3 regions of the Furfurilactobacillus sp. W61-4 genome follow, and region 3 is predicted to be linked to each of the others. Evidence: predicted binding sites of a transcription regulator. Region 3 holds the regulator's gene; each other region holds the start of a gene.
What was found. Region 3 encodes Rex, which represses fermentation and respiration genes when NADH is low (regulators of the CRP and FNR family bind a similar motif). Its sites were predicted from a motif close to TTGTGAANTANTTCACAA; they were not measured.
Positions count from the first base shown of each region.

Region 1: adhE (bifunctional acetaldehyde-CoA/alcohol dehydrogenase) is a predicted target of Rex. The motif match lies at 4,939-4,956, and genes of this name have one in related genera.
Region 2: AC27FN_RS04735 ((S)-acetoin forming diacetyl reductase) is a predicted target of Rex. The motif match lies at 3,116-3,133, and genes of this name have one in related genera.

Region 1 is NZ_BAAJNZ010000007.1:70,819-78,887, forward strand. Features, by position in the region: gene AC27FN_RS09195 (CPBP family intramembrane glutamic endopeptidase) at 1-459, opposite strand, end outside; gene AC27FN_RS09200 (hypothetical protein) at 567-854, shown strand; gene AC27FN_RS09205 (hypothetical protein) at 1,551-2,132, opposite strand; gene adhE (bifunctional acetaldehyde-CoA/alcohol dehydrogenase) at 2,270-4,906, opposite strand; gene AC27FN_RS09215 (DUF1836 domain-containing protein) at 5,255-5,779, opposite strand; gene AC27FN_RS09220 (bacteriocin immunity protein) at 5,993-6,355, opposite strand; gene AC27FN_RS09225 (DUF975 family protein) at 6,580-7,257, opposite strand; gene recX (recombination regulator RecX) at 7,349-8,069, opposite strand, start outside.
Region 2 is NZ_BAAJNZ010000003.1:88,952-97,020, reverse strand. Features, by position in the region: gene AC27FN_RS04750 (cation diffusion facilitator family transporter) at 231-845, opposite strand; gene AC27FN_RS04745 (ArsR/SmtB family transcription factor) at 835-1,167, opposite strand; gene rihA (pyrimidine-specific ribonucleoside hydrolase RihA) at 1,323-2,255, shown strand; gene AC27FN_RS04735 ((S)-acetoin forming diacetyl reductase) at 2,323-3,096, opposite strand; gene AC27FN_RS04730 (ABC transporter ATP-binding protein) at 3,264-3,953, opposite strand; gene AC27FN_RS04725 (ABC transporter permease) at 3,963-5,030, opposite strand; gene AC27FN_RS04720 (aldo/keto reductase) at 5,299-6,285, shown strand; gene AC27FN_RS04715 (NCS2 family permease) at 6,466-7,923, shown strand.
Region 3 is NZ_BAAJNZ010000004.1:268,380-276,448, forward strand. Features, by position in the region: gene groL (chaperonin GroEL) at 1-1,614, opposite strand, end outside; gene groES (co-chaperone GroES) at 1,674-1,958, opposite strand; gene AC27FN_RS06990 (redox-sensing transcriptional repressor Rex) at 2,224-2,883, opposite strand; partial or broken gene AC27FN_RS06995 (ATP-binding cassette domain-containing protein) at 3,348-3,788, shown strand; gene AC27FN_RS07000 (ABC-F family ATP-binding cassette domain-containing protein) at 3,969-5,204, shown strand; gene tsaD (tRNA (adenosine(37)-N6)-threonylcarbamoyltransferase complex transferase subunit TsaD) at 5,345-6,391, opposite strand; gene rimI (ribosomal protein S18-alanine N-acetyltransferase) at 6,375-6,860, opposite strand; gene rimI (ribosomal protein S18-alanine N-acetyltransferase) at 6,847-7,452, opposite strand; gene tsaB (tRNA (adenosine(37)-N6)-threonylcarbamoyltransferase complex dimerization subunit type 1 TsaB) at 7,436-8,069, opposite strand, start outside.

The DNA of each region.
Region 1 (8,069 bases), on a different contig from region 3:
AAAGTAGTTGAAAAACAAGCCACGAAAAATCAGTTCTTCGGGGATTGGCGCAATGACCACCGTTAAATACCCGGTTAACCACGGTGTCCCATTGAACAACTGTTCCACCGTCTTCTGATTTTCAGATGATTTGCTGTGGATTAAGCCTTGAGCCACAATTAACCCGGCTAATGCGACAATCATCAGGCCGAAAAATAACCATTGCCGTGAGCGCGACGGTCGTGGTCGAAAATAGACCGGCTCTCGGTTGGCTAGTCCTTGTTGATATAGTCGCCATAAAAGCCAAAAAACAAGCCCACATAGCAAGGTTGTACCGAGCCCCACCCACAACTGGATGGACCAAGCGGATAATTTTAATAAAGTTGGGAAATCGGCTGGCATAATTGCCAATTGTTCTAACAAAAACAAACCAAACATGGCGCCAATCCCTAATAAATATCGTCGAACGCGATCTGCCATATGTAGGACTCCTTTAATGTTGCTTTTAATAATAAGCCCGTTTCAGTGATTCTGCGACGATCCAGTCTTATAATGAACCTAATCTAACAGAAACGGTGGCGATAATGATGACTCAAAATGAAATTACGACGCTTTGGCAAACTGTGGATGCGTATTTTGGTCCCCATTTCAAAGTAACCGCTCAATTCAAAAGTGATTTTGCTGCATATGCACAAGCCATTCTAGACGCCGACGACGGCCCACGACAAGCCGCGATTGGCAAACACGATCTGCGGGAGATTGCGGTTAAACAACTATCGGACAAGCAGCTAGACATTGCGGCAGACCATGCGCGTAAATTCGAGGCTCAGCAAGCAGAAGCTGCAAAACTTGCCGATCAGGCTTCTCACAAATGAAATCAGAGCGAAACAAGCTGGGTGATGTCGAGCACTAGCTGAGGCTGACTGGTTGGCGCTCTTTGCCAATTAGGCAGGCTGGGCTAGGCACAGACATCAGGCTTGTGTAGCTCGACAATGACTCAGAGTGGGGTCAGCCGGGTGATCCTGAGCACTAGTAAGCTGGCAGTGATTGGTGGGCTTTACCAATTGCTGGCAGCAGGCTAGGCACAAGGATCAGGCTGACGGAACTCGACAAGCCGTAACTTGAACAATATTCGTGCTGACGGCAAACACACAGTTGGGACAACAACAGTAAACGATAAACTTAGTTTCTAAATAAACACGAGTTATATGTCAGTAATCAATTGGTATTAAAGGCGGCTTTCACAGGATGATGAGTTTATTCATCCTGTGAAAGCCGCTTTTGTGTGTTGGCGTATCTTTGCGTGCGTCTCATTTTGATGTTAAAAGCGTGATTCGAAATCAAATGCATCGACACAAGATCACCCATCATTTCATCCACATGATTGCCAAAAATCAGCGAGTTAATCCACAAGTAGGCCAATTTGAACGTAGCGGGCATCGGCTCAGCCTCAGGTCCACGGCGTTCCAGCCGCATGCCCGCGAAGTTCAGGTTGGCCGGCAGCCATCCCCTAAATAGAGGTTTAAACCAGCAGTTTGGTTTTGATTTTGCCTTAACCACATTTTGTCAGTCTAATTAATCCGGCGACTATTATAAATCGTCAATTCACTAACATCGGGCGACGCTTTTTGCGCAGCCTCGTAAACCGTTCGCAATAGTGAGGTTGGCACATATTGCGACGTACCGGTTGGCTGATAATTGATTTCATAAGCTTGCTCACTGCCAGCAGGTCGCACCCATAGGCGATACGCTTGACCCACTTGTAAGCCATCAAACCGGACTAAATTACCATCACTCCCACTAGCCAACGCCGAAGTCGACAAGGTCAACGTAATTGGCGACGACCATTCGTTGGTCGCTTGACCATTTGCCAAGCCGGCTGGCAAATTAACCGCGCGCTTGGTTAGCGTATACCCACCAACAGTTTGAGTCTCAACAGCAGCTTTTTTAGCAGGTTTAGATTTAGCGGCCGCTTTTCGTGGTTGCTGAGGCTGCTTTTTAACCGACTTGTTGGTTGTTGAACGCTGTTTGTCAGTTGATGTCGATGGCTGAGCTGCCCCAGTTTGGCGGGCGACTGGGTGAATCGTCAAGACACTGACGCCAATTGCCAATATCGCAATAACGATAAAAATAATGTTTGTTCGGCTGCGCATAACCGCCCTCCTCGGCATCTGATTGATTAATAATTCAATGAGCTTTCATTATAACAAAAACCGGGTCCACTCACAGCGTTGTAAGTGAACCCGATCATTCTCTTTAACTTATCTTATTACCGACCACTAAATTGTGTCTAGTAAGCACCACGTGTCTTGGTTTCAACGCCCTTACCATCGTAGTCTTCTTCCATAATTTCCTTTAATTCGGAAATCAACGGTTCCTTTGGGTTAGCTGTTGTACATTGATCCTCATAAGCCAATTCAGCTAGGTGATCAACAACCTTGTCAAAGTGTTTCTTGTCGACCCCGTTGGCCTTCAAGCTCAAGTCAACACCCACACTGTGCGCCAGATCAATGAAAGCTTGAACCAGGCTTTCAACTAACTCTTCAGTCGTGTTGCCCTTTAAACCAAGGTAACGAGCAACATCGGCATAATCTTCATCAGCACGGTAGTATTCGTACTTAGCCCACATCGCCAACTTGTTCGGCATCTGTGCGTTGTAACGAATCGTGTGTGGCAACGTAATCGCGATACATAGCCCATGAGCCAAGTCGAATTCCCCACCAAGTTTGTGCGCAATTGAGTGGTTAATCCCCAAGTAAGCATTCGCAAAGGCCATCCCTGCCAGAGTTGATGCATTGTGCATCTCTTCTTTGGCATGTGCGTCACCGTTATATGAAGCAGTCAGGTTGTTCAAAACTAACTTCAGGGCTTGTAATGACCATGGCCGCGTGTAATCTGAAGCCAAGCTAGAAACATAAGATTCCAGAGCATGACAGAAGACATCCAAGCCAGAGTAAGCAATCGTCTTCTTAGGAACCGTCATGATAAATTGTGGGTCCACGATGGCAACATCTGGTGTCAAGGCGTAGTCAGCTAATGGATACTTGACGTGGGTTTGTGAGTCTGTGATAACCGCAAACGGTGTCACTTCAGAACCGGTGCCTGAAGTTGTTGGAATCGCAACAAACTTCGCTTTGTTTGGCTTTTCAAACGTGTAAGTCCGCTTACGAATGTCCAAGTATTTTTGCTTAGCACCGAAGAAGTCTGCACCTGGGTGCTCGTAGAACATCCACATGTTTTTAGCCGCATCCAATGGTGAACCACCACCGATAGCGATGATCGTGTCAGGCTTAAATTCGTTCATTAACCGAACCCCACGATCAACAGTGTCCGTTGATGGGTCTGGTTCGACTTGATCAAAGACCTCGATTTGAATGTCTGTACCATTTGGTCGTTTACGCAACCGATCACGCACGATATCCACATAACCGTTCTTAACCATCGAAGGTGAAGCGACCACGAAGACTTTTTCAATGCCTTCCATATCGGTTAAGTAACGAACTGAATTCTTTTCAAAGTAAACTTTGCTTGGAATCTTAATCCATTGCATGTTATTTCTCCGTTTCGCAATCGTCTTCACGTTGATCAAATCAAAGGATGACACGTTATGCGAAACAGCATTCTTACCCCATGAACCAGTCCCTAACGTTAAGGAAGGAATCATGTTGTTGTAGATGTTACCAATCCCACCAACAGCGGATGGTGTGTTAACCAAGACCCGGCTAGCCTTCATGCGTACGCCAAATTCTGTCATTAGGTCTTGATCTTCTGTTTGAATACCAGCTGTATGGCCAAGGCCACCGAAGTTCAACAATTCTTCACAGCGCTTCAAAGCTTCTTCACGAGAATCCGCTTTGTAAACGGATAGAACTGGTGATAATTTTTCCGCTGACAATGGATAATCTGGACCAACACCATCAATTTCTGCCAACAGAACTTTCGTGTTTTCTGGGACTTTAATGCCAGCTAATTTTGCAATATCATAAGCTGATTTACCAGCAATCGGTCCTTTAACACCATGGGTGACTGGGTTAAACATGGCATCAGCTAAGGCTTTTTGATCGGCCTTTTTCACCAAGAATGAACCCAAACGCTGGAATTCAGCCATTACTTCGTCATAAATTTCTGCGTCGATCACCGCTGAGTTTTCAGATGCACAAACCATCCCATTATCAAATGTCTTCGACAACGTGATATCGTTAACTGCCCGTTTGATGTTAGCTGATTTTTCCACGTACACTGGACCATTACCAGGGCCAACCCCTAAAGCAGGCTTCCCGGTCGAGTAAGCCGCTTTAACCATCCCAGGGCCACCAGTGGCTAACGTTGAAGCAATACCATCATTATTAATCAAAGCATCCGTTGCCTCGATTGAAGGTTCTTCGATCCATTGAATCATCCCTTCTGGCGCACCAGCTGCAATGGCTGCGTCCCGTACGATCGTCGCAGCGGCCACACAGCTCTTTTGGGCCTGTGGGTGGAACGCGAAGATGATTGGATTCCGTGTCTTCACGGCGATTTCAGCCTTAAAGACGACCGTTGACGTTGGATTGGTAACTGGCGTGATTCCGGCAATCACACCAAGTGGTTCAGCTACTTCGGTGATTTCTTCAACATCATCTTCACGGATAATGCCGACTGTCTTATCATCCTTAATCTTGTGCCAAATATTTTCTGATGCGTAAATGTTTTTAATTGCTTTGTCTTCTACGACACCACGGCCAGTTTCTTCAACGGCCAATTTTGCCAATTCCATGTGTTTGTCTAAGGCAGCCATCGCCATTTCGTGCACGATGTGGTCAATGCGCTTTTGGTCGTAGCCATCCATTTTTGCGAGGGCTGCTTGACCCTTGTCGACCAATTTTTGGATCATGTCTGCGACATTCGTGGTTTGTTTTTCAGCTTTTTTATCAACTTTTACAACCATGCTTTGTTTGCCTCCATCAGATTGATGTCTATTTGTTATCTCTTTCACAATTAGTAGTCTAACACGTTGTAAAAACTTTTCAAGCATTTTGATTCAAGTTTTTGTTTTGCTCGTTTATGTAAGCGCTTAACTCGTTAATATAGCGCTTTTTATTATGTAAATACTTTTCTGAAATCTTCGCTTAAACGCTTATTTATCAATTGTGAATTTAAAAACTTTCTTACGCTGATGCCCGTTTATTTAGCCACTTATATCACAATTGCTATTGGTGACAAATGAAAAAAGCTGCCTTCTCACAGACGAAAAGACAGCTCCACTGCTCACTGAGCATAAATGACAAAATTTTATTTACTTCTGTTCAACTGGTTTAGGGGTCACGATTTCTTTAGTCAGACTCAACAATTTTTCTGACTTCATTTTGTCCATAATGGCATGGACAGCCGTCACCATCATCTGATCATTCAAATTATCCGCGGGTGCTTCTGGCAATTCACCACGTAAACCAGCTAACATCAGATCAATAAAGGTATCGTAGGCCCGTTTGGGAAAAAGGCTAGCCGTGACTTGATCCATGCCCTGCCGAATCGTGTCCATCGCATATGTCGGTTTTAGCAAGCCGATCAATAAAATGTCTGCCACCTGCATGACCTGATACTTCTTCTTCACTGGCGCCAAGATAATATTGTGTTTGACATAATTGTTGATCATTGCGGGTGTCACTGAATCCACGTCCAACGGGCCTAACGTATCGTTCACATAGGCCACCACTTGATCCATATACAGATCAAACTTTGGCAACTCATCCCACTTGGGCAAGGTGACTTCAGCTAAATGTTGTTCCCACTTATGGTACTGCTCAAAAGAATCTGCCATCACTGCATCCTCCGCTAATCATTGGCTGTTTACGTCTAAATAAATAATATCACCATCATCTAGTGTTGTAAACTAGATGATGGAAAAATCCTTATTGATATCAATGCCTGGCAGGTGGCTTATTTGACTCCAGTGATTATCTTTAAACAAACCGACTATTGAACACTAAGCCACCGTGGTCATCGCCGCTCATTACAATGCAGAAAATTCTTTTTAGTGTTGGGGATATTTTTCAAACGGTCGATAGAAGTATGATTTATCTGCGAAATCAGCCATATAGGCCCCATTCAACCCTGCTTTTTGTCCAATAACGCCCAGTTGAATCATTAACTTTTCAGAGGATCCAGAAAAATGTAACTCACCGGTTGATGCCACAATCCTAATATAGTTAACCAGCCGATTGACTAGTGCTACTGGATTCGACGTGTCTGGAACTGTTTTGATCACCTGTTGTAAAACGTCCAAAATATCTAATAATTGTGAATTTTTACTGCTTCGTTGATCAAGCACTTGATACAGATCACGACAAATCGCTTGAATCTCAGTTTTAGTCGCTGAAACATCTGTTTTGGTCAATTTTACATCCCCCAATGAATATATTAAAAACGCAACACTTTCATACATTACCTTACTCTTTGCGTCAATTTAGATCAACTCGACACTTTAACTTGCTGAGGTCAGCTTTCACTGAAAACCAACGTAAAAATCGTGCGCCTAACAAAAATGTCAGGCGCACGATTTATTTAAATCCTACTCATTGTGACCTAGTGAGCAAGTTCAAAAATTCAGCCATCGAAACGTTACATCGTTAACTCCACGTTGCTACTTGCTTCCAACTCATCATAATAAGCTGCTGAAGTAGCATTAATGTACGGGGTGATCCAAAAGAAACCAATCCCTAAGCTCAACATTCCAAGCAGAATCCAGCCCAAGAAACTAAGTTGTAACACGAAGAATTCCCACTTGTGACCGCGCATTAGCTGAGTACTTAGTGACAAAGCCGGCATAATCCCTTGCCACACACTCGCATCAGGATTGGCAGCATGGAGATCTTTATAGACATAAACCGCTTGGCTCCACATCAAGCCAACAATAATTCCAGGAATCAATAATAAGATCAAGCCAATCCCAACCACGAAGGTAATTATCAGCCATTGCAATAGCAAGGCAAAGACCGCTGGGGTCGCGATTACACTAAAGGCATCCCGCAATGGTCGAATCTCTCGCTTTGGCTGGCGAATCCAACTTAAAAAAGTAAACCAGACTCCAAAATTAATCGCCACCGCTAACACGCTAACTAAAAAGCTGCCACCGCCAGCTTGACCGTTGACATTAAAATTCGCGTATTGTTGTCGCATGGACACGCCAAAACTGCCATAGGCTAAAATCACTGTCAATGCGTTCAGTCCGACTGCCTGGCCCCAGTGGCCACGAAGCACATCTTTGGCTGACTGCTTTAATTCAGCTCTTGTTTTCATGGTCAATCATCTCCTTTCCGACATTAATTATCATAATTGTTTCGATTAGATCTTACTAAACTAAGCAGAAGTGACGCAACTTACTTGTCTTTTAATCTTCTTCGTTGACCAATCGTTCTAATTCACGATTAATATCTGTCAGTTGATAGCCCTTACCATATAGTGTTCGCTTAGTTCGATTTTGACGCTCTCGTCCCGCATAGCGCCGGTTACGTTGCCAGACCTTGGCCGCTTCTCGCTGTAACAACGCGTTTTCCTGCTCATCATCCCGTTCAAAGGTCACCTCGGTCATAATCTGCTCAATGAGCGTTTGTTGGAACCCCTTTTGCATGAGACTCTGACGGACTTTCTGTTGTTGGACCGCAAAGGGTTTATTCGCGTAATGATGGGCTAACTTGGTTGCCGTCGCAATGCCATTGGTCAATCGATCATCGGTAGAAAATTCAACCAGCGCTTGATCAATCAAGGTTTCGCCAATTCCCTTTTGTCGCAAATGCTGGCGAATCACTACTGGGCCTTTATCAGAAGTCTTAATCATCGTGCGCACATAAGCTTTTGCATAAGCCAAATCATCTACTAACTGCAGTTCTCTTAACCGTTGTAACGTCGCGTTAATAACCTCATCTGGAATATCCAAACTAGCTAATTTTGTGACAACTTCACGTTCTGACCGTAATTGCCCAGATAAATAATCAAGCGCCCGATTGTATGCGCGGGCCACATCATCTGCATCACTAATTTGCGTTTGCAATGCCGGCGTGATGGTCATGCCCTTAAACAGGCGAAATTCAATGAGGACTGACTCGCTTACC
Region 2 (8,069 bases), on a different contig from region 3:
TATTTTGCCGTAATGATCACGCTCCTCACATTTAAGCTAGCCTCATTATAGGCTGTGATGAAGTAAAGTGCGAGCACAATGGTAGTCCGATTGAGGCTGCCAAAATGAATGGTTGGAGAAAAAACCGTGATCATTAATTTGCGAATTGTAGTAATTTTTAAAAACGCTTGATCAGTCATATCGTCCCTTGACGCCAAGGGGGCATTATGACATCGATTTAACTGGTGAAATTAATCTTCACCATGAAAGGCTTCCCAGCCTTCGCTGGCAATGAAGTAAACCAGGACGAGTGCTCCAATTGAATCGGCCCACCACCAACCTAATAACGCTGTCGCAATTGCGCCGATCAGAACAGTGGCGGCCATGTAGGCGCAGGTGATATTGCACATCCCATCTTCAATTAAGGCTGGTGAATTAATTTTCTGGCCCAAAGATCGTTTGCGCATGGTCAAAATCGGCATCAGTAGAACTGAAGCGATTGCAATGGCCATCCCTGAAAAGCTTGATTCTGGGGCTTGGTGAGTGAAGAGATTATAACCAGCGGTCAAGGTGACATAAACGGCTAACAGTAATAGAATACCGCCGACAATGCGACCGGAGCGCCGTTCAGCTTGTTCAATTCGTTCTTCGCTAGCACCAGCTTGTTCTTGACGAAGTCGCCAAACGAGAGTGATGCCGGCGATGATTTCTAGGAAGCTGTCCAAACCAAAAGCGACCAATAAGATAGAACCGGCCTTAATTCCGGCAGATAACCCGACTAAAAATTCAAATGCCATCCAAGCGACCGAAAAGTACTCGGTGTGCAAACCCTGAGTGATATAACGTGTTTTGACATTAGTGTCCATGCTTTTCTCCCCTAATGACATGATCAACGTGTTCCAGTGCCTCATTTAAGACATCTAAAATATGTGGATCATCCAAACGATAAACATTTGTCTTGCCTTGTCTAGTTGCACTAATGAGCTGATGCTCGCGCAGCTTAGCCAGCTGATGTGAGGTGGCCGACTGTTCTAAGCCGAGTTGATCACTGATTTGTGACACAGTTAAATCTTGTTGTTCCAGTAAATACAGTAGTTGCATGCGCGTGGGGTTGCTAAGTAACTGAAATAATGTGTGAGCTTCATTGAGGTGTCGTTCTTCAATAAAGCGAGGTGACGATGAGGTCATCAGATGATCATCCTTTCATATGACGCGGTTATCATATAACCGTTTATGTTATTTTGCAAGCCGGACTCGGAGAGCTATTGTAAGCGGTTGCTAACGCGTTGGTCTTTGATACACTATTGTTAAGTGCTGCGACATTAAACATAAAGGAGTTCCTTATGAAGAAAATTATTCTTGATTGTGATCCTGGGCATGATGATGCCTTGGCGATGATGTTAGCGGTCGCTTCACCGGAGATTGATTTGGCGGCGGTGACGACTTCGGCTGGCAATCAAACGCCTGAAAAGACATTGAATAACGCCATGCGGATGTTGACCCTTTTGCAACGGCAAGATATCCCAGTCGCCAGTGGTAATAAAACACCACTGGTGCAACCATTGGCGACTGCCGGCAATGTTCATGGTAAAACAGGGTTAGATGGGGCGGACTTACCGGATCCGGACTTCAAGCCCCAAGCTATGACGGCAATCGAATTAATGGCGAAGACGATCCGAGAAGCAACTGAGAAGGTAACTTTAGTTGTGACTGGGCCGATGACCAATGCCGCATTATTTTTGCGGGTGTATCCAGAATTAGCCGAACGGATTGAACGAATTGTCTTTATGGGCGGTGCGATGGGATTGGGTAATTGGACCCCCTCGGTGGAATTTAATATTTATGTTGACCCAGAAGCCGCTAAGATTGTGATGAACGCAGGGATTCCATTAACAATGGCACCATTGAATGTCACCCACCAGGCTCAAATTATGAAAGATGAAATTGCGTCAATCGGTACAATTAATAACCCGGTGGCGCAAGCTTTCAACGGTCTCCTAAACTTTTTTGAAATTTACCATGAGAACCCAAAATGGGGCTTTTCTGGTGCACCGCTACATGATCCGTGCACGATCGCTTGGTTGATCGATCCCACGATGTTTGAAAGTGATTTAATGAATGTCGATGTAGAAACAACCGGGGACTTGGTCAAAGGAGAAACAGTTTGCGATTACTATGAATTAACGGGCAAGCCGAAGAATACTGACGTTTTACTAAAAATTGATCGATCACGGTTTATCGCCTTAATTATGCAATCGTTAAAATCGTTCAACTGATTAAATGAACAACCAAAAGGCCACCGATATCAAAGTCGGTGGCCTTTTCAGATACAAGCTTTAAAGTTTAATGGAAGACCATGCCACCGTCGACCGTGATCGTCTGACCGGTGATGTAATCGGAGTCGGTTCCAGCCAAGAAACTAACCACGTTAGCAACGTCTTCTGCTTCAGACAAGCGATTTAATGTGATGTCCTTGGTGAAAGTTTGTAGGCCCCACTCGTCGTCTTTGCCGGCGTTTTGGCCAACTTCATGAGCAATGTCCATCATCATTGGTGTCCGTACAATTCCTGGTGCATATGCGTTAACGGTGATTTGGTCGGCGGCTAATTCCTTAGCTGTCGTCTGAGTAATACCACGAATGGCAAATTTAGTTGAGCCATATACAGTTAAATTCGGATTGCCAACTTCGCCAGCTTGAGAGGTGGCGTTGATGATTTTTCCACCATGGCCTAACCGTTTCATGGCGGCGTGAGCAGCTTGTGTGCCCCAAACGACACCACCAGTGTTAATCATCGTAACTTCGGCTAACTGTTCAGGCGTCACATCATCAATTGGGGTGGTTGGTGCCACACCAGCATTATTGACGATAACGTTTAAATCGCCTAACTGAGCGACTGTGTCATCGACAGCTTTGAAAACCTGATCACGGTCCGCCACATCCGCCACGAGTGCGATGGCTTTACCGCCGTGATTTGTAATTGTAGCAGCGACATCATCTAATTTAGTCTTAGTCCGACCGATGAGCGCAACGGCAAAGCCATCACGAGACAAACGATCAGCAATGGCAGCACCAATTCCTTGGCCAGCACCGGTAACAAAAGCGACTTTTTGCGTCATGTGTAAAAACCTCTGTTTCTTGTGAAATTATGAACTAAAAGTTAGTATACCGAACTCTCGTAGTAAAAACTAGTCCTAATTTCATGGGCCTATTGTCCCCCAAGAATTCCTCGTAGGCAATAAAAAACCAAGCCGTTCAGTAATTTCAGGCTTGGTAGGGTGATTGGTTAAGCTTTAGTGACCGCTGTTTGGCGCGTCATCTGACCATCTTCAATCTTGTAGATTACATCACTTTTAGTAATTAGTCGTTCATCGTGAGTCACCATAATGATGGCTTTGTTGAGATCATGAGCTTCGCTAACTAAACGATCAACCACATCGAATGAACGTTGAGAGTCGAGGCTGGCGGTTGGTTCGTCGGCTAAAATGACGTCAGGATTATGGAACAATGCCTTGGCGATAGCAACTCGCTGGCGTTCACCACCGGACAATTCGTTTGGCAGCGCATTGTCCATATCACGTAGATCCAAGCGATCGAGTAATTGTCGCATTTCATCTGCTTGGAATTTTTGATGCGCGAGACGGTCGATGAGTTTAAATTGTTCGCTGACGGTTAGGAACGGAATTAAGTTGGAGCTTTGCAAGATAAAGCCGACGTGATCAAAGCGATATTGAAGACGTTGCTTCTCCGTCTGTTGGGCGATATCAACGCCATTGAGTAGGACCTGCCCACTTGTTGGTTGTTGTAAACCAGCTGCAATTGTGAGAAAGGTACTCTTTCCTGAACCTGAAGGCCCGATGACCGAGACAAATTGTCCAGGTTCGATTTGAAAGTTGACGTTGGTCAGCGCGTTAACGGCCACGTGACCGCTACCGAATTGTTTGGTGACTTTAACAAGTTCCATTACGTTTGCCATGTGAACCTCCTATTTAATCGCGATGACTGGGTTAATGTGAGCAATGGAGCGCCATGAGAGCAAGGAACCGAGAATCGAAGCGACGACTAGTGAAACACCGTAGAGACCTAATTGACCATAATTTAAGGCAAAGGGCATCCCACTTGGGGCCACGTTACCCATTACAATCGTAACGGCCAGCCCGATGATGACACTAATGAGACTCATCACAGTCGCCTGCGTCACAACGCTGGCAAGGATATGCTTAGTGCCGATCCCTTCGACCTTCATCACGCCGAAGAGAGATTGTTTTTGTAGCGTTAAGACGTACATGAAGATCCCGATAATCGCTAATGACATTGCGAATAAGAAGTAAATCATCGTATTTAACGTTGTCTGTTCAGCACTGTAACCAGGTAGGTTTTGAATAAACGTGTTGATTGGTAATCGTTGTAAGTTGTGATCGGTTGAGGTCAGCTTGCTGTTTTTTGAAACCAACGCGTTGATCGGCAGTGGCTTAGTGACAGGTACGCCACCGACAGATTTGATATGAGCCAACGTACTGATGTCGGTATATAACGTTGGTGCAATGCTGTAAGTGCTTTGGCCGTAACTACCGACGACTTTCAATAGCTGGGTGTTAGAGCCTAAGCGAATTTGATCCCCAATCTTTACGCCCTGGTCTTTCAGATTCTTGGAAATAATGACTTGGTTTTTGCCATTAACGGCGTGACCGTGGGTAACCTTTGGCATGACGAAAGCATCGCGGTTGGTCGCTAGCGCGGATACGTTGATCTTGGTCGACTTGCCGTCCTTTTGTAAAGCTGTGTTGGTCAAACTAACCGGCACGATCTTACTCCCCTTAACGTCATTCTTGGCTGCAGTCGTGAGTTGCGATGCCGAGATGTTCTTGTTGGCGTCTTTATTGAGATAGACATATTTTGCCTGCCACTGGTCGATTGCGAGGCGATTTCCTTGCGAAAGCCCGTTGGCCAATCCCGCCAAGACAAAAACAACTAAGGCGATTAGTACCATAACACCGGTGAGTAGACTGAAACGGAGTCGTTCGCGGCGCATTTCTTTTAATCCTAAGTACATTTTATTCGCTCCTTAAGTTTATTTATCGGGTGATAAATGAATGACTTTATTATAACCAATGCCGATAAAAATGCAACAATTAAATTTATCCGAAATGAAAATAAGGCAAGCCCAGTGGATATGAACTTAGCTTTAACGATGAACGCCTGTCGGCAAATTGAAAGTCTGGGGCAGAGGGGCAGGCCAGTTCTATTCAATAATTAAACAATCGCTCAAATGAGGTGCACAAAAGCCGTATACTAAAAGAAATGAGAAACGAGGGATGGGTATGTATTTGGCAAATGAACAACGTTATCAAACCATGCTTTATCGGCGTGCCGGTCGTAGTGGACTAAAATTGTCTGTATTAGGATTGGGACTGTGGCATAACTTTGGCAGTGTTGATGTGTTCGACACACAAAAAAATATCGTACGAACAGCTTTTGACGCAGGTATTACCTATTTTGACCTCGCCAATAACTATGGGCCAGAGCCGGGGAGCGCGGAAACCAATTTTGGAAAATTATTGGCCACGGATTTGCGACCATATCGCGATGAAATCGTGATCGCAACCAAGGCAGGTCATCGGATGTGGCCAGGGCCTTATGGTGATGGTGGTTCAATGAAAAATATTTTGGCGAGTGCTGACCAAAGTTTACGGCGGTTGCAAACAGATTATGTGGACATTTTTTATTCGCATCGTCCTGATCCGGACACGCCGGTTGAAGAAACTGCGTATGCCTTAGACAAGTTAGTGCGACAAGGCAAGGCATTGTATATTGGGATCTCAAAGTATAATCCGCAACAAACGGCGGCAATTGAAGCTGTCTTTGCAGATTTACATACGCCTTATATTGTTCATCAGGATCGATACAATTTATTTGATCGGCACGTGGAGGATGGTCTGCTGCAACAATTGCGTCAAGATCATACCGGACTAGTGACGTTTAGTTCTTTGGCACAGGGGTTACTAACGGGTCGTTACTTGCAAGGAATCCCGACCGATTCACGTGCGCATCGGTCGGATAGTCCATTTTTGCATGAAGACCAGGTCGAATTAGCGCTGGCTAAGATTCGGCAGCTTAATGAAGTGGCACAATCACGCGGACAAAGCTTGGCGGAGATGGCTTTGGCATGGTTGATTCGACAGCCAGACGTCAGCAGCGTACTCATCGGTGCTAGTCGACCTAGCCAATTGCTGGATAACTTAAAAGCACTGGATCGACTCGATTTCACACCGGCTGAATTAGCGAAGATCGATGAAATTACCGCATAATAACAAAAATAGGCCTGAAAATCCGAGAAATGTTCGGTATTTTTAGGCCTATTTTTGTTTTTTTGTTCGTATTTAAAGAAAAACATGGTGATTTTTTGGCTATCGTGATACACTTTCTTTGTTGTAAGAGAACTATATTGAAACGATGATATTTATTGTTCGTATATGGAGGGGAAGATTGTGACCGACTTTTTTAAACTGAAGCAAAATGGCACCACCGTAGGAACCGAAATCGGGGCAGGCATTACAACATTTTTTGCCATGTCTTACATTCTTTTTGTTAACCCACAGATTTTGGGCCAGACTGGGATGCCTGTTCAAGCCGTTTTTCTAGCCACAATTATTGCCTCAGTTGCTGGTACATTAGTCGTCGGTTTGTTCGCTAATGTTCCTTATGCGTTAGCACCGGGGATGGGTCTTAACGCCTTTTTTACTTACACCGTTGTGATGGGACTGGGATTCAGTTGGCAACAAGCGTTGGCACTGGTGTTCTTCTGTGGCGTCATCAACATCCTGATCACCGTGACTAAAGTGAGAAAGATGCTGATTTCAGCGATTCCCCTCAATTTACAGTTGGCAATCAGCGGTGGTATTGGTGCGTTTATTGCTTATGTCGGGTTGAAAAACGCGAATTTCCTGCAATTTACCAGCGATGCCGGTAATATACTGTCTGTTAATGGCACGACGTTTTCAGCGACTCAACACCATTTTGGCCACGGCATTGAAACTGTGGTCACCGGTGGCGGCATTGTGCCGGCGCTGCAGGCATTCAGTTCACCGAGCGTTTTATTGGCTTTGATTGGTTTAATCATTACTGTCCTGCTCAAAGTCAGAAAGATTCCCGGCGCTTTGTTAATGGGTATTTTACTTACAACCGTGATTGGGATCCCAATGGGTGTAACGAATATTCACCCATCCAGTAATTTCTCTTTTGCAGCATCATGGCATTCACTCGGCACGACGTTTTTAGCAGCCTTTTCAGATAAAGGGATGGGATCGTTATTTGCGAGTCAAAATCGAATTATGCTGGTGTTAATGACGATTTTATCATTTAGCTTGTCGGATATTTTTGACTCTTTAGGCACCTTTATTGGGACTGGCCGCCAAACAGGCATTTTCGCTGGTAAAGAGGAGCTGGCATTAGAAGCTCAGCCAGGATTTAAGTCGAAGCTCGATAAAGCGTTATTTGCAGATTCGATTGCGACCGGTGTGGGTTCGATTTTTGGAACTTCTAACTTAACGACTTACGTGGAGAGCTCAGCAGGGATTAGCGCTGGAGGTCGAACTGGTTTAACGAGCGTCGTAGTGTCGGTACTGTTCCTCCTTAGTTCACTTGCTTCACCACTGCTATCGATCATTCCCAGCGCCGCCATCGCGCCATCGTTAATTCTGGTCGGAATTATGATGATGAGTTCGTTCAATCAAATTCCATGGAATGATTTGGCCGAAGCCATTCCTGCGTTTATGACCGCATTTATCATGGCCTTCGCCTATAACATTACTTATGGCATTGCAGCAGGTTTCATCTTCTTTTGCCTAATTAAGACTGTTTTGGGTAAACCGCGAGAAGTTCATCCGCTGATTTGGATCGTTTCATTACTGTTTGTCGTGAACTTTGTTGTCTTGGCTGTGGTGTAATCGTTGCTTTAAGGACAGGCTAGTTTGTAAAACGTAAACCTTGGCGTAGTCAGGATTAGCTGTCTATCATTTCAAATGATCCAATCGTAGTGAATTTGTGCTTGCTTCGAGTGTGCGAACGGCTGGCTCAATTAAAATGGCATCAT
Region 3 (8,069 bases):
TTGAGCAGCTTGAGCAGCAGCGGCTGCGTCAGCACCATTATCCTGCTTTGGTTCTTCAGCCACAACAGCTTCAGTTGTTAACAGCAAGGAGGAAACAGAAGCAGCGTTTTGTAAAGCTGAACGGGTTACTTTGGTTGGGTCAACAATCCCGGCGTCAACCATGTCCACCCAGTCATCAGTTGCAGCATTGTAACCAATCCCTGGTTTCTGTGACTTCAGCTTTTCAACGATCACTGAGCCTTCTTTACCGGCATTTTCAGCAATCTGACGAACTGGTTCTTCAAGTGCACGTAGCACAATGTTGATCCCAGTTTGTACGTCGCCTTCTTCGTTCAGGGCAGCAACTGCTTCGATAACGTTAACCAATGCAGTACCACCGCCTGAAACGAAACCTTCTTCAACTGCGGCACGAGTAGCATTCAGCGCATCTTCAATCCGGTAACGACGTTCTTTCAACTCCGTTTCAGTTGCAGCACCGACATTAATCCGTGCGACCCCACCAGATAATTTAGCCAAACGTTCTTGTAGCTTTTCTTTGTCAAAGTCAGAAGTCGTTGCTTCTAACTCCGTGCGAATGTTGGCAACTCGTTCGTCAACGTCGGCTTTGTTACCAGCGCCTTCAACGATCGTCGTGTTATCTTTAGTAACGGTGACTTTGCCAGCCTGGCCCAACTGCTCGACCGTGGTGTCTTTCAAATTCAAACCGAGGTCATCAGTAATCACGGTACCCCCAGTCAAAGCGGCAATATCTTCCAATTGTGCTTTGCGCCGGTCGCCAAAGCCTGGCGCCTTAACAGCAACGACGTTAAACGTCCCACGCATTTTGTTCAAGACTAACGTTGGTAAGGCTTCGCCAGTAATATCATCGGCGATAATCAGTAAGGCACGGCCTTGTTCAACAACTGATTGCAGTAGTGGCAAAATGTCTTGGATGTTAGCAATCTTCTTATCCGTAATCAAGATGTATGGGTTGTCCAAGTCAGCTTCCATCTTGTCGTTATCAGTAACCATGTATTGACTCATGTAGCCACGGTCAAACTGCATCCCTTCAACGACATCAGAAGTGGTTTCAATCCCCTTAGACTCTTCAATGGTGATAACACCATCATTGCCAACCTTTTCCATTGCGTCAGCAATTAATTCACCAACTTCTGGATCCGCAGCGGAAATCGAAGCAATCTGAGCAATATCTGACTTAGTCTTAACGTCGTGGCTCATCTTGTGTAAAGCATCAACGGCTGCATTGGTTGCTTTTTCAATCCCAGTCCGAATACCAACAGGGTTGGCGCCGGCGGTCACATTCTTCATACCCTCGTTAACAATGGATTGTGTGAGCACCGTCGCGGTGGTCGTCCCATCACCGGCGATGTCATTGGTCTTAGAAGCAACTTCAGCAACCAATTTCGCACCCATGTTTTCAAAATGGTCAGCCAATTCAACCGCTTTCGCAATTGTTACACCATCATTGGTGATGGTTGGTGAACCATAACTTTGTTCAAGCACCACGTTACGACCCTTTGGCCCAAGTGTGGTCTTAACCGTGTTCGCTAATTTATCAACCCCTGCAAGCATTGAACTGCGGGCATCTTCAGAAAACTTTAGATCTTTAGCCATGTGAATTTCCACCTCAACTATTTTTTATTTCGTCTTTACTTACGCAATTTAGGTCGAAATTATTCAACGATTGCGACAATATCTTTTTCATGGAGAACTAGGTAGTCTGCACCGTCATAAGTCACTTGAGTGCCGGCATACTTGTCAAACATCACTGTGTCGCCTTCCTTAACGGATGGTGCAACTGTGTCACCGCTGTCCAACACTCGGCCAGCACCGACAGAGATAACTTTTCCAGTCGTTGGTTTTTCTTGCGCATTACTTGCTAAGACAATACCGCCAACGGTTTGTTCTTCTTCTTCAGAAGCTTGTAAAATAACGCGATCTCCTAATGGTTTTAACACGTTAATCCCTCCAATAATTTTCGTTGAAATAAACGCTTTTAGCACTCTTGATGTCTAAGTGCTAACAACAAGGTCTATAATAACCATCCCTGATTCTGAATGCAAGACTTTTGGTCAAAGTTAGTCAAAAAAATTAGCAGCTCATCGTCCACACTGCTAATTGATGATTGATCGCTACTGGTAAACCCAATAATTAAGTCGAAAAAAACGTCTGTCGCTCTGCACACAGCGAGCAACCGACGTTCATCATTTTATATTTAACTAACTATTCTGGTTCACTTTCAGTTGGCACAATCTCTGCATAATGATCAATGAAATAGATGAGTGTCTGTAATTCATTAGTCAAATCAACGTTTTGAACCCGGACCGAATCAGGTACCGACAAGCGACGTGGTGTAAAGTTCAAAATTCCTTTGATACCGGCTTTTACCAATTGTTCGGTCACATCCTGCGCAGTACGTTCTGGAACCGTTACAATCGCAATCGAGATTTGTTGATCCTGCAATTGACGACCCATTTCTGATAATGGATAAATTGGCACACCACTTTGAACTGTGTTCACGATATTGTCATTAACATCAAAAGCTGCACTGATACGAACATTGCTATTTTGATGGAAATTAAAATTCAATAACGCATGGCCCAAGTTCCCCACCCCAACTAACGCAACATTGGTTAATTGGTCTTGATTCAGGATTTTTTTAAAGAACTCGATGAGCTTGGCAACATCATAACCGTAGCCTCTTTTACCGAGGGCACCAAAGTATGAAAAGTCGCGACGAATAGTAGCTGAGTCGACTTTAACAGCTTCCGATAACTGAGTTGAAGAAACGCGGGTCTTATCCGCGTCCAATAAAATGTTTAAATAGCGGTAATAGATCGGCAGCCGTTTTGCTGTCGCACGTGGGATTCGTTGTTCGGCCACGGCGGTTCACTCCTTTTTGTTCAATTAGTATCGTTTGTGAAACTAATGTGTAGACCAATTATAGCATAGGGCCACTTATTGTGAAGTAGAATTCATTCTTTTATCCGTTTTTTTCACAAAGTTTCTTATCAAATGCCCTGAGGAAACCCTAGTATACCCTGAGGCAACAGCATTAAAATTGATTATCCTTTTTCTAAAACTTTATGTCGCTGATATTAATTAAAATCACGAACTTTGATCACCATCGTTATTAATTTTTTACCAGCCCTTTGTTTCACAAGCTAAATCAGTGCACCCCTTGGTAATCCATGCCGCTTCCTTGCTCAACATGCTAGAATGGTAGTTATGAAATCGTTTGATAAATAAAGGAGTTTTCGACCATGTATGTTCTCCAGGTACAAGCAGTCGCGCGTCGTTTCGGCGCCGAGACCTTATTTGAAAATGTCTCCATGACGGTTGAAGATCACGCACGCGTTGGCTTAGTTGGTCGCAATGGTGCTGGCAAATCAACCTTGTTAAAAATGATTGCGGGCTTAAATGAACCGGACGCCGGCACCATCGCCACTGGTAAAGCAGTTACCATCGGATACCTGCCCCAAGACGCCGGGTTAACTTCAAATAATACGGTCTGGAACGAGATGCTCACTGTCTTTAATTTGCAACGACAACAAGAGCAGCGATTGCGCGAATTAGAGACACTAATTGCGGACCCCTCAGCAGACCATCAAAGTCCAGCTTATCAGCGCTTTTTAAACGAATACGATCAACTACAGCAAGATTTCAGCGACCACAATGGCTATGGCTATCAAGCGCTGATCCGTGGTGTTCTACATGCCTTTCACTTTGATGAAGACACGTATGATCGCAACGTCATGCAATTTTCTGGTGGTCAAAAAACCCAGCTAGCCTTAGCAAAGTACTTATTGCAGCAACCAGACTTGCTGATTCTAGATGAACCAACTAACCATTTAGACATTCAAACGCTGTCTTGGCTGGAAGATTATCTTAAGAGTTACCCTGGAGCTGTCCTTGTTGTCTCTCATGATCGGTACTTTTTGGATCATGTGGTGACAAATATTTATGACATGAACCAAGGTACGCTCACTCATTATAAAGGAAATTACTCCGCTTATTTACAACAAAAGGCAGCGCGCATCAAAACACAGCAACGGGCATTTGACAAACAGCAAGCCCAAATTAGTGCGTTGGAAGACTTCGTCAATAAAAACATCGTGCGCGCTTCCACAACAAAACGAGCGCAGGCCCGTCGCAAACAATTAGCCAAAATGGATCGTTTAGAAGCGCCCAAAGATGATGATCGTTCGATTCGCATTCGATTCCAGCCTGAGCATGACAGTGGCAAAGAAGTCTTGAAAGTTGCTGACTTGCAAATTGGCTATGCTCCGGGGGCACCTTTAGCAAGCCATATTGATCTTAATGTTATTAAACAGCACGCGGTCGGTATTGTCGGCCCAAACGGGGTCGGCAAATCGACGCTTTTAAAAACCATTTTATCGCAACGCCCAGCTTTAGCGGGCACGGTTAAAATTGGGGCCAATGTCACTGTTGGCTATTATGATCAGGAACAAGCGGTTCTCCACGATGAAAAGACCGTTTTAAATGAAATTTGGGATGAACATCCCACCATGGCAGAGCGCGAAATTCGGACGCTGCTAGGCAGTTTTCTGTTCACTGGTGATGACGTCGCTAAACCCGTTAGCGCATTGAGTGGCGGCGAACGCGCTCGTTTATCCTTAACCAAGCTGTCGCTTGACCACGACAATTTCCTAATTTTAGATGAGCCGACCAATCACTTAGATATTGATTCACGAGAAGTACTTGAAGAAGCGCTTAACGATTTTATGGGGACTGTCTTGTTCGTCTCGCATGATCGTTACTTTATTAATCAAGTCGCAACTGAAGTCGTTGAACTATCTGCTAATGGTACCCGCTGGTTTGAGGGCGATTATGATGACTATCAAACTGCCTTGAGTCAGCAAACGCCCAGTGAGCCTAATCAACAGGCCACGACTAACGCCGCTAGCACAGCCTACCAAGCTAGCAAGGCCGACCTACGTGATCAGCGCAAGCATCAGCGCTTAGTCGACGCATTGGAAGAGCAGATTGACCAGCTAGATGTCAAAATCCATCAAGTCACGACCACCATGCAAGCGCCTGAAAACGCTGCTGATATCGGCAAATTGACCGATTTACAGCATGAACTAGATACTCTTAATAAAGAAAATGACACAATCGAACAACAGTGGACAGCGGCCAGTGAGGCGTTGGAGCAATTCAACCAGAGCCATCATTTAGATTAAAAGTCCGGTCACTAGTGAGCTGGTGATTCGCCAACTTTACTAGCTGCACAGTTTTTAAACTCAAATAATCTGATCAAAAAAGGGATGAAATCTCGGAACGAGTCCGCGATTTCATCCTTTTTTGCCGAGAGCGGCGACGATTATGCTTCCACACCAGCCGCCCAAGTGAATTCTAGACTTGGATCGGCGTTCAAGGTCATGTCTGCGCGAACGCCTTGTGTCAACGCCACATGCGCCGCAGCGCCAATCATAGCAGCGTTATCGCCACACAGAGCCAATGGAGCTGCCACTAATCGGGTGTCGGGCACCACTTTAGGCAATTGCTCACTCAACGCTTCGCGAAGGCCGTGATTAGCAGCCACCCCGCCGGCTAAAACTAATTGGCGCACAGGATAACGTTGTACAGCCGCAAGCACCTTGCCTACCAACACATCCACCACGCTGGCCTGAAAACTTGCCGCTAAGTCTTCTCGATTGAGCGTTTCGCCGCGTTGATCTGCATTGTGAACTGTGTTAATAAACGCACTTTTAAGACCGCTAAAGCTAAAATCATAGTTAGCTTCATGAATCATCGCTCGGGGAAATTTAAATGTATCTTGACCTAAATGAGCCAGACGATCCAACTCTTTACCAGCCGGATACTCAATCCCAAGCACGCGACCAACTTTGTCGTAAGCTTCACCAGCTGCGTCATCTCTAGTATCCCCAATGATTTCAAATTCATTGGCCGCTTTCATAAACACAATTTGGGTATGACCGCCGGAAACAAGTAAGGCTAATAAAGGAAACACCAATGGTTCCACATAGCGAGCCGCATAAATATGCCCAGCCATATGATTAACTGGAATCAACGGTAATTCATGAGCGAAAGCAAAGGTTTTCGCAGCAGTCACCCCAATTAGCAGTGACCCCACTAGTCCCGGGCCGTAAGTGACGGCAACCGCCGTCAGCTCAGCTGGTGTAACTTGTGCTTCAGTAAGTGCTTTTTGAATGCCGATCGTGATTTCCTCAATGTGGTGGCGACTAGCCACCTCAGGAACAACGCCACCAAAACGTTGGTGACTCTTAATTTGGGTGGCCACAAAATTGCTTAAAATCCGGTTGCCATTCTCGACAACCGCCACGCTAGTTTCGTCACAACTAGTTTCAAAAGCCAAAATTAATTCACGTTCATTTGTCTCCGACATGATGATCCTTTCGTATAAGTTGCATGATCTGGGCATCTTCAACCGGTCGGTTATAGTAGCGCTTTCGCGTGGCAATTTTAGCGAAGCCCAAACTTTGATACAAGCCAATTGCCGCGCGATTGTGCGTACGCACCTCTAGGGTAACAATCGTATTTTCAGGTAGCGTCGCCAACCACTGCAAAATGAGTTGCCGACCAATTCCATGACCTTGCCAATCCCGAACTACGCCAACATTAGTCAGCTCAGCTTCGTCAATCACAAGCCCGCCGCTGAGAAATCCCACCGGCTGATTGGCTACTTGGGCGAGCCAATATTGACTCGTCGGCGCCACAAGATTTTCGGCAATCACGGCCAGTGGCCATGGTGCCCCCGTTGCATAGGCCGCCTGAGCGAGCTCAAAAATTATTTTTGCACCAGCTAATGGATCAGTTGGTTTAAATACAGTCAATTGTGCCCTAGCTTTGGTCATGATTCTCAACCGATGGACTCAGCGATAATCGCATGTCTAAGGCATCCTCATGGTCGCCAAAGTAATAACCGCGTTTAATTCCGGTCTGTTTAAAACCTAATTTTTGATAAAGCTGTTGGGCACGCAAATTACTCTTACGAACTTCAAGGGTCACTTGTCGCATCCCCATATGGCGCGCTTTACGAACTAGAGTACGCATTAAAAATTCGCCCAGACCATTGCCTTGCCAATCAGGTAAGACCGCAATATTAGTAATATGTGCATCTTGCCGCTGTAAATCAAAAGAGCAACCCGCAAAAGCTAATAAATGATCATTTTTGCGAATAACCAAATACAAACGGTCTTGTTTTCGTTTTAATTCATTGGCAAACGCCTGAGCATCCCAGGGCGTCTTGCCGTCATATACCGCCCGCTCCACTTCAACAATTTCCGGCACATCAGGAAACTGAGCGCGCCCTAAAAAATACTGGGTGTCACGAATCGTCAAATGATGGTTCTTGATATCCAGATCTTCGGCTTGCTGTTCCCGCACTTCTCGGGCAAAGTGATGCCGATACCATTGTTCCAATGCAGTTTTACACTTCTTCAACATAATCCGTGTGCTTTTCTCCTGGATGAGCAGCGGCCCACTGGGCTTCAGCAGGCGATAACCGCAAATAATTGGGAATGAATTGATCCACGTCTTGCACTGGTGGCAAGTGCCGCGCTAACAAACCGAGGCGCCCAGCATCAGGTAAATTGGCGTCACCAGTCACATAAGTTACTTGATTGCCTAATGCCTCATCGAAAGTTGCTTGATAACGGCTGGTTTCACCAATGAGGGTAATTGGCTCACCTAACTGACGCAGCGTCGTCTGCCAACTGGCAATATCCGTATGTTGATCATCAATCACTGAAGTCAATTGCCCCTCAACGAATCGATAAACGCCGGCGTATAACTGCGTGTTCCGTGCATCAAAAATCGGACTAATCAGTTGCTTTGTGGTTGGTGCACCAGCAGCAATTACTGCTAAACTCGAAACGCCCACCAGTTCAAGGTTTAACGTGGCTGCCAGCGTCTTAGCGGTTGTCACCGCGATTCGTAATCCCGTATAAGAGCCGGGACCATCCGCGACAACCACCCGATCCAAATCTTGTGGGCGCCAACCTTGTTCAGTCATTAACGCCGAGATCGTTGGCATCAGCTGAACACTATGGTTAAGTTGTGTG